DNA from 2 places in the Agrobacterium sp. GW821-FHT02D03 genome. Region 1 is predicted to be linked to the other one. Evidence: predicted binding sites of a transcription regulator. Region 1 holds the regulator's gene; the other holds the start of a gene.
The links. Region 1 encodes LexA, which represses DNA repair genes until DNA is damaged. Its sites were predicted from a motif close to TGTTCNNNNTGTGTTCNG; they were not measured.
Positions count from the first base shown of each region.

Region 1 (4,655 bases):
TTTTCAACACCCTTGCCGCCATAGCGCTGTCCGCCATCGCGCAGCTCGACTGCCTCGTGAGCGCCGGTGGATGCGCCCGATGGAACGGCAGCGCGACCGAAGGAGCCGTCTTCGAGGTACACGTCGACCTCGACCGTGGGGTTGCCACGGCTATCGAGGATTTCGCGTGCGATGATGTCGGTAATGGCTGTCATGGTCTCTCCCTTGGGACTGGAACAGATGAATTTAAGTCGCTTGTCTTAGAGCGCATCGGCAAAACTGTGAAGCCGTTTTCGAGCCGGACGGCGGATAAGCGATTCTGAAAAGTGTGAAAGGTCATTGCAACTTCGCTGTAGACGAAGCGTGAGAAATTACAATGACGACGCCCAGCATCAGGCGTCGCCCAACCTATAAAAATCGATTAGGCCAAAATCAGGCAGCCTTGGCGATAGCGTCAAACGCCAGAAGCTTCTCCAGAAGCTTCGGCATATCCTTCAGGTGAACCATGTTCGGACCGTCGGATGGGGCATTGTCCGGATCCTCATGGGTTTCGACAAACAGGCCGGCAATGCCGACAGCCACCGCCGCACGCGACAATGTCTCGACGAATTCGCGCTGACCACCGGTCGACCCACCCTGCCCGCCTGGCTGCTGCACGGAATGCGTCGCATCGAAGACCACCGGCGCACCGAGCGAGGCCATGATCGGCAACGAGCGCATGTCGGAGACAAGCGTGTTATAGCCGAACGATGCGCCGCGTTCGCAGAGGAGAACATTCGGATTGCCGCTCTCATTCAACTTCGCCAGCACGTTCTTCATGTCCCAGGGCGCCAGGAACTGTCCCTTCTTCACATTGATCACGCGGCCGGTCTTCGCGGCGGCGATCAGAAGATCGGTCTGGCGACTGAGAAAGGCCGGGATCTGCAGAACATCAACGGTTTCGGCGACAATGGCGCACTGCTCTTCGGTATGGATATCGGTCAGGACCGGGAAGCCATATTCCTTCTTGAGATCGGCAAAGATCTCCATGGCCTTGTCGAGACCGATGCCGCGCTGGCCGGAAAGCGATGTGCGATTGGCCTTGTCGAAGGATGACTTATAGACAAGCCCGATGCCGAGCTTGCCGCAAAGCTCATGAAGCGTGCCGGCAATCATGAAAGCGTGGTCGCGGCTTTCCATCTGGCACGGACCGGCAATCAGCGAAAACCGCTCCGTGTTGGAGAAGGCGACAGCGCCTTTGCCTTCGCCAGCGACCACTTTCAAATTGTTCTTCACAGTCATCTCATTCCTCACGACACATGCGCCGGACATCGCCGGCAACCGCTTAACTTGCGATGTTGCACAGGCATTAGCAGCAAGCGCGCCATGTGTCACGAGATGAGGGATGCTGCGGCCGGAGCACCGACCGCTTGCCCTTTAGCCGGCATTCGCCTTCCGCACGACATCGGGATTGGCCTCGGAAAATTGCACGAACGGCCCGACTGCGCGCACGGCGTCGGAAAATCCAGCACTTCCCTTCAGCCCTTCCAGTTCTTCAGGCTTGAAGCCTTGAGTCAGTAACATGCGATAGACGTTCTCGCTGTTCTCACCACCGGCGGAAACCCAAGTCGGTAGCGATGTCTCCCAGGCCTTCTTCTCGCGCTGGTTTCGATCGACGACGATGGCAAGCTTGATCAGTCCGCCGATCGGAATGGGAATACCGTTCACCGCAAGATCGGGGATGAAGCTCGCCGGATGAACGCCGCCAAGCGCGTGGTTCTTCAGGATCCGTGCACAGTTATTGTCGCGCGTCGGCTCCTTGTTCTGCGAAACGCGCTTCTGATTGAGCTGAACGATGAGCTTGCAATTGGCCATCGTCGTGTTCAGCAGCAGCCGGTCGTACTCCTTGCGCTTTAAAGCTTCCGGTGAATTGGGATCGAGGGTCTGGCAACCGGCCAGCGCAACCAGCATTCCGATAAGGGTAAATCTAACGAGCTTCATAAAAATGTCCCTGCCCCGAGAAGACGCTGCAAGGCAGCGCCGTAGAGCTATGATAACTTTGTTGATAATGCTTCGAATGGCTTGGCCTTCATCCCACAGGATGACCGGATCATGTGATCCTCGAAGCAGCTTGTAGATACCCGCAAAAATGAAATCATCAACCTGGAGAGGAAAAAGACGCGCAACACCGTAAAGAAGCTATAAACTTCTACCATTGCGCGGATAACAGGACTGCGAATTGATGAGGCGGAGACGTTTGCGGAATTTTAAGGGATTGCAGAACACATATGGAACATATAGTGTTCGTTCTGTATTTGTTTCGCGAATCTTCGCCACGTATTCCAAGGGTTTTCTTCATGCTCACGCGCAAACAGCAGGAACTGCTTCTTTTCATTCATGAGCGAATGAAAGAGTCCGGCGTGCCGCCATCTTTCGATGAGATGAAAGATGCCCTCGACCTTGCCTCGAAATCCGGCATCCATCGGCTGATTACCGCTCTGGAAGAACGTGGCTTCATCCGCCGCTTGCCGAACAGGGCAAGAGCCCTGGAAGTCATCAAGCTTCCGGAAGCCTATTCCGCACCCGCACAGAAGCCGCCGCGCGGCTTCTCGCCAAGCGTGATCGAGGGCAGCCTCGGAAAAGCCAAACCGCCTGAGTCGGCTCCTGCCCCGAAGCCAGCAAACGATCAGATCTCCTCCGCTGTCACCGTTCCTGTAATGGGGCGCATCGCCGCCGGTGTGCCGATCTCCGCTATTCAGAACAACACCCACGATGTTGCCGTACCCGTCGATATGTTGGGCACGGGCGAGCATTACGCGCTGGAGGTCAAGGGTGACTCGATGATCGAGGCTGGCATCTTCGATGGCGATACCGTCATCATTCGCAACGGCAGCACCGCCAACCCCGGCGATATCATCGTCGCACTGGTAGATGATGAAGAAGCCACCTTGAAGCGCTTCCGCCGCAAGGGTGCTTCCATCGCCCTGGAGGCCGCGAACCCAGCCTATGAAACCCGTATCTTCGGACCGGATCGGGTCAAGATTCAGGGCAAGCTGGTCGGCCTCATTCGTCGCTATCACTGAGCGGACGACAGTCGGCTCAGACTGGCTGCCCGTGCTCTTGCAGAGGCAAGACGCGCTGACATAGTTGGCAGATGCGGCGATGTTGGGCTGCCTCTGATCGCACCGAGGTTTCGACGCTGGTTCTCTTCGCCTTTGTCTTTCTCGTTATCCTCATTCTCGATCCGAGGGTGAGGAAAAGATTGGCGGATGGTCGGGTGCATGCCGATCATGGCCTTCGAACGGCGGCAATCTTTCAGTGCCACCGACAAGCGCCCTCGCCCGTCGCTTCTAAGTGCAGGACTCACAGACGCAGCTAATCCATGTTGCAGCTACCATCCGACAAGGTGGACAGTCTCACCGCCCCTTTTCCGTTCTGCCTGTCGATTCCCGGTCCCGCTCATATTGGCGCAATGCCGGGAAATCCGGCAGCCACGCCTCACGGCGGACCGTCCAAAGCTCGTAGGTCGGCTCGAACTGATCTGGTGAATCCAGGGAACCGAGATTGACCTCGATTTCGTCGTCGCTTTTTCCGAAGACCGGCGATCCGCAGTTGGGACAGAAGAAACGGCCATTATAGCTGCGTGTTTCTCCCTCGATGGTAACGGCATCCTGCGGGAAGATGGCGGATGCGTGGAAGAGCGCGCCGTGGTGTTTGCGACAGTCCATGCAGTGACAAATCCCGATACGGTAGGGCGCGCCGACCATCGAAAGCCTCACGCTGCCGCAGGCACAACCGCCAGATTTCATGTTCATCTCGATCGCTCCATTTGCTTGACGCCTTCCCATCAAACCGCGACGAACCGGTGAAGTTCATTCTGCTTCTGTTTCCGGACACGTGAGAACGGCGAACGCATCAATTCATATGATATCTGACATGACAGACTCGGCCTGTATGTCCTCTCGGTCATGCGTTAGGAGGATGGACAGAGAAACATACGCACCTACACGCATGGACGCTTTTGCTGATTGCATGCGATTCAAGCGGCGTATCACCAGAAGGAGACAACATGTACGATCTCTACATCGCCAACAAGAACTACTCCTCCTGGTCTCTCCGGCCGTGGGTTCTGATGCGCACATTGGAGATTTCCTTCAACGAGCATCTCGTCCCCTTCAATGATCCCGATCCCAAGAATGGCTTCAATCACTTCTCCCCCACCGGCAAGGTGCCTTGCCTTGTGGATGGCGATGTCACCATCTGGGACTCGCTTGCGATCATCGAATATCTGGCGGAACGGCATGATGGTGTTTGGGCTGAGGATGCCAAAGCGCGGGCTTGGTCGCGCTCGGCATCCGCGGAGATGCATTCCGGCTTCCAATCGCTCCGCAATCTGCACCCGATGAGCGTAGGCTTGCGAATCCGGCCAGTTCCTGCAACCGAGGCGCTCCGTAGGGATATCGCGCGTATAGATGCGCTATGGCAACAGGGCCTCGACAGCTTCGGAGGGCCGTTTCTGGCCGGTACGAATTTCACCGCCGTCGACGCCTTCTTCTGCCCCGTGGCCTTTCGCTTCCAGACCTACGGCACAGCACTCTCGCCAGCGGCAGAGGCTTACAAGACCCGCCTCTTGAACTCGCCGGCGATGAAGGAGTGGGAGGAGGCAGCGATCCGGGAACCCTGGCGTGACGCCGAGC
Region 1 is NZ_JBWKVN010000001.1:1,499,882-1,504,536, reverse strand. It holds gene eno (phosphopyruvate hydratase) at 1-194, opposite strand, end outside; gene kdsA (3-deoxy-8-phosphooctulonate synthase) at 412-1,260, opposite strand; gene AC07U5_RS07020 (hypothetical protein) at 1,396-1,959, opposite strand; gene lexA (transcriptional repressor LexA) at 2,316-3,041, shown strand; gene AC07U5_RS07010 (GFA family protein) at 3,375-3,773, opposite strand; gene AC07U5_RS07005 (glutathione S-transferase family protein) at 4,028-4,655, shown strand, end outside.

Region 2 (4,655 bases), on a different contig from region 1:
TGTTGGCGTCAATCTCGACAAGACCATTCATGATCATGAAGGCCTGATTGACGGGTACCCAGTCCTTCAAGATGCGCGGATCGAGATTGTCTGTGGTGCTACCGCCGCCGATACCAAGTTTCAGCACGCCCCCTTTCTTCGGAGTTTGAGCGTCTTGCGCGCTGGCCTGTGTGATGAAGCCAGCAGAAAGCGCCGTCAGACCGGCGGCGCCGATGAGGAAGCTACGTCGGTCGAGCGAAAAGGAAGAAGGAGGGTGTGTCATGGTGCAGTTCCCTGTTTTTATCGTCGCCGTTCATGGGACGGCTCTCGGGGGCTGGCCTATCGTACTCAGCGGTTCGGCACTAGAGACGGAGCCATAAGCTGGGGTATGATTTTTGCGCATGGGGTCATGAAATCAAAGCGTATCCGCTTGTTTGCGAAGCGGAGTACACGAGCGTCGCCGGAATGAGCCGGCGTGGCCAGGCGTCTATACTAGGCGGTTACGGAGTGCGTATAAATGGGGCTTGCGGACATTGTTGGCCTTGCAGGAGCAATTTTCTATCTCATCGCATATGCCCTGCTGCAATTGCGCATTCTGAGCGTTGAAGACGGTCGTTACACCATTCTCAACATCCTCGGTGGCGTTCTCCTGATCTATTCGCTGATATGGAATTTCAATCTTGGCTCCCTGATTTCGCAGGTGGCGTGGCTGATATTCACTTTGATCGGTTACGCACGTTTCATGCTGGATCGTCGGCGCAGAGCGCGCCTCGTACAAGCGTAATGATAATCAGCGAGCGGTTTGTTTGTTGTTTGCAATCAGCCAGTCGGCCACTTCTCGCACGATCTTTCGCTGATGTCGGTCAGCAGGCCGCATGAGATAAAATCGTCCTTCGGATCGCATCGTGTGGCTATGCACCGGAACGAGGACACCGCTGTCCAGTTGATCGCGGATGAGCCATGTCCAGCCGAGCGTCGTGCCGAGACTCTGTGAGGCAGCCGCGACACACAAACCGTAATCTCCAAGTTTCCAGTGCACTGCATCCTGCGGCGGGGACATCTTTGATGATCGCCACCAATCGCCCCAATCCTGCCACTCGCGCATGGAGTCTTCAATGGAGATGAGGACCGGCGCCCTCTGCTCTTCCAGTAACAATGCGCCAGCGCCAGAGACCGGGACCACCTCTTCCTGGCCAAGCTCAGAGAGCCAAACCCCAATCGGTCTTTCTTTGCGGTAGAAGATTGCAAGATCGAATTCGTCGAGCCGCAAATGTGCAACGTCGTCGGTAACGCGCAGCCTGAGTTCAAGCCCAGCAATATCGTTCTTCAGTTTCTTGAGGCGAGGCATAAACCACTGATCGGCGATGCCTCTGGAACAGGCGATCGTGATCTGGCTGGCACCCGTCCAGGAGCGGACACCATCCGTGACACTTGCGATATCAAGGATCAGTCGGGAGACATCGATCGAATAATTCTCGCCCACCGTCGTCAATCGCACGCCTGTCGGCACCCGTTCGAACAGTTTCGAGCCGATGAATGCTTCCAGCTTGCCGATCTGGCGACTGACCGCACTTTGGGTCAGGCCGAGTTCGACGCCTGCACGGGAAAAGCTACCGAGACGCGATGCCGCTTCGAAAACAACGAGCGCTTCAAGTGGCGGCAATCTAGAAAAGGTCTGCATTTTGATCCCTGACGTTGCCGGATCAAATACATCCACAACGCGGGATCATCAACGTCGTTATTGACTTAGGCGGCAAGCTCACTTGCGAGAACCCATAGCCCGCCACCTAAGCTTGACGGTTTGCTTCAACGGCCTGAAACGCGGATCGCTCCGGCATCACCAAAACTGCGCTGAACGGCCTGCAGCTGGTCGGCTGCAATATCGACGGACACTTCGATCTCACCTTCGTGGGGAGCGTCGGCGCGCTTCACGTCGCCGCGTGACGATTCCGTTCCTGTGGTGTTTTCGTCGGAAGCCGACTGGATGAAGATATCTGGGCGAGCAATGCCGTGCTGCTGCACCAAATGTTCGACAGCAAGGTCGGCGGCCTCGCGGGTTTCGAATGTCGCGCGAATGGTACTGGTGGCGTTGTCGGCCATAACGGATCTCCTCAGACATAGTGAGTAGGTCAAACTCCCCATCGGTCCGCTGGTTTCATCAACGCAACAAACTTCTGGCCGCGATGTCTTGGCGCATGCCACCACACATGCTATGTTCTTCTTTTGTTCGAAACAGCTTCTATGGCCTCCATGAGCTTCAACGACCCCTCGCCGCTTCGCAAGATCATCCATGTGGACATGGACGCATTCTACGCGTCCGTCGAGCAGCGTGATAATCCTGATCTTCGCGGAAAGCCTCTTGCCGTGGGTGGCGCTGCGGCGCGTGGCGTCGTGGCAGCAGCGAGCTACGAGGCTCGCGCCTTTGGCGTGCATTCAGCCATGCCTTCCGTGACCGCAGCACGAAAGTGCCCCGACCTGATTTTCGTCAGACCACGCTTCGAAGTCTACCGCGCCGTCTCGCAGCAAATCCGGGAGATATTTGCCGAATACACACCATTAATAGAACCGCTATCGCTGGATGAAGCCTACCTAGATGTTACTGAAAATTTAAAGGACATGCCGATCGCGACTGAGATCGCGCTGGAAATCCGCGAAAAGATCAAAAAGGTGACTGGCCTCAACGCATCCGCCGGAATTTCCTATAACAAGTTTCTCGCCAAGATGGCGTCGGACCTCAACAAGCCCAACGGTCAGGCGGTAATCACGCCCAGGCGCGGGCCTGCGTTCGTCGAGGGCCTCGCGGTAAAGAAGTTTCACGGCGTTGGGCCGGCAACTGCCGAGAAGATGCGCAGATTGGGGATCGAAACTGGTGCCGATCTCAAGGCGCAGACCCTGCAGTTTCTGACACATCACTTCGGCAAGTCGGGGCCATATTTCTATGGCATCGCGCGTGGCATCGACGAGCGCCGGGTCCGACCCGACCGTGTACGCAAATCAGTCGGTGCTGAAGACACCTTCGTGCAGGATATCGATGACCTCGATCTGGCTACCGACGAGTTGAAGCCACTTGCCGAGAAGGTCTGGAGCTACTGCCAGGCCAAAGGTTTCAGCGGCAAGACCGTCACCGTGAAGATCAAGTACTCCGACTTCACGCAAGCGACCCGTAGCAGAAGCAGCGCTGTCCCCTTCGCCAACGGCAACGCGATCCTCGAAACCGCTGCGGGACTGCTCGCGACCGTCTATCCGTTCAAACGGTCCGTTCGCTTGCTCGGAGTCACTCTTTCCTCCCTCACAAACGAGAGCATTTCAGACGATGGGGAACAACCTCAGCTCGGCTTCGATTTATAATCGATGAAAGAGCCTAGAGAAGAGCTGAAGGTATCAGCGCAACGCATCCGCGTGATTGATCTGGAGACCGCCGGCAACGGCGCCAATGATGTTTGCGAAATCGGCTGGCAGGATGTCGCACTTGTAGAAGGGAGACGTTGGGCGCTGACGAATGAGCGCGGCGCCCGCTTCGTCAATCCCGGTCGCCCGATCACGGCTGACACAATGGCCATCCATCATATTCTTGACGAGCAGGTCGCGGACGCCCCGTTTTGGAAGGAAGTGGCGCCAAGCGTCTTGCGCCCCGAGGGAGGCGTGGTGGCCTTTGCAGCCCACCGCGCAGCCTTCGAACAGCGATATTGCACGGCTCGGCTGACGGGAGGACTGCCTTGGATCTGCACGTGGAAATGTGCGCTGCGGGTTTGGCCCGAATTGCCGCGTTTTTCCAATCAGATGTTACGCTATCTGCGCATGCCGGAAGGCCTGGTGCATGAGATTGGTCTGCCAGCACACCGCGCCATGCCAGACGCCTATGTGACCGCCCATCACCTGCGCGATATGCTGAACGCCGCCTCGCTAGAAGAGCTCTTGGCTTGGAGCGCCGAGCCAGGGCTGCTGCCGCGCGTGCCCGCCGGTCCGGATCGCGGCAAAGGTTGGGACCGCCTGAGCACCGAAACGCTGATCGGTTATCTTCAAGACAGGGATAGCGATGTGCGCTTCAGCGCACAAACCGAGCTGACAAGGCGCGGTGAGATGGAGACACATCAGGACATGGAACCGGCCCAAGGGTCGTTGCTGTGAGCAGTAGCGTAAAGCCCCGATCTTACCCCGACACGCCGGATGGTCGGTACTTCGTGGTCCGCGGGCGCCTCTGGCGCAAAAGCGATCCCGCTCTGGATGAAGAGACCAGGATACGGTTGGTCAAGGAACTAATGGCCGCGAGGCGAGCGGTTCGGCAAGCCAAGGGCGATCGTGTAGCGCTAGCGCAAGCGAGAGCGCTGGTCGACGAAGCCAAGATCGCTCTCGGCGAGAGGGGAAAGGTGTGGTGGGACGATGGGGAGCCGGACCTCAATCGGCATCTCGTGAAGAACACAGCCTATGCGGCCTGGTTTTCGCAGCTTGCCGAAGAAGACCGCGCCAACGGTGACTGAGCAGATAGGGTGTCAGCTCAATTTCTGAATGCCTCGTCAAAGGCCCCCATGGTTCCAGTCCCTCCATGTCACTCCCGTCGAGCGGATCGCGTTCGGCGTCTTCATCCGCGCCCGGCGGCATCCGCTTGAGATGCCTCGAACCTCAAAAGTTCGGCCGGACCGCATCCAGTTTCAAACCACGTGATCATGCCATGCTAC
Region 2 is NZ_JBWKVN010000002.1:1,549,058-1,553,712, reverse strand. It holds gene AC07U5_RS20445 (ABC transporter substrate-binding protein) at 1-262, opposite strand, end outside; gene AC07U5_RS20440 (CBU_0592 family membrane protein) at 497-763, shown strand; gene AC07U5_RS20435 (LysR substrate-binding domain-containing protein) at 770-1,660, opposite strand; gene AC07U5_RS20430 (hypothetical protein) at 1,786-2,079, opposite strand; gene dinB (DNA polymerase IV) at 2,221-3,327, shown strand; gene AC07U5_RS20420 (exonuclease domain-containing protein) at 3,331-4,107, shown strand; gene AC07U5_RS20415 (hypothetical protein) at 4,104-4,457, shown strand.
Region 2: the regulator LexA is predicted to act here: its motif matches at 2,193-2,210, upstream of dinB (DNA polymerase IV).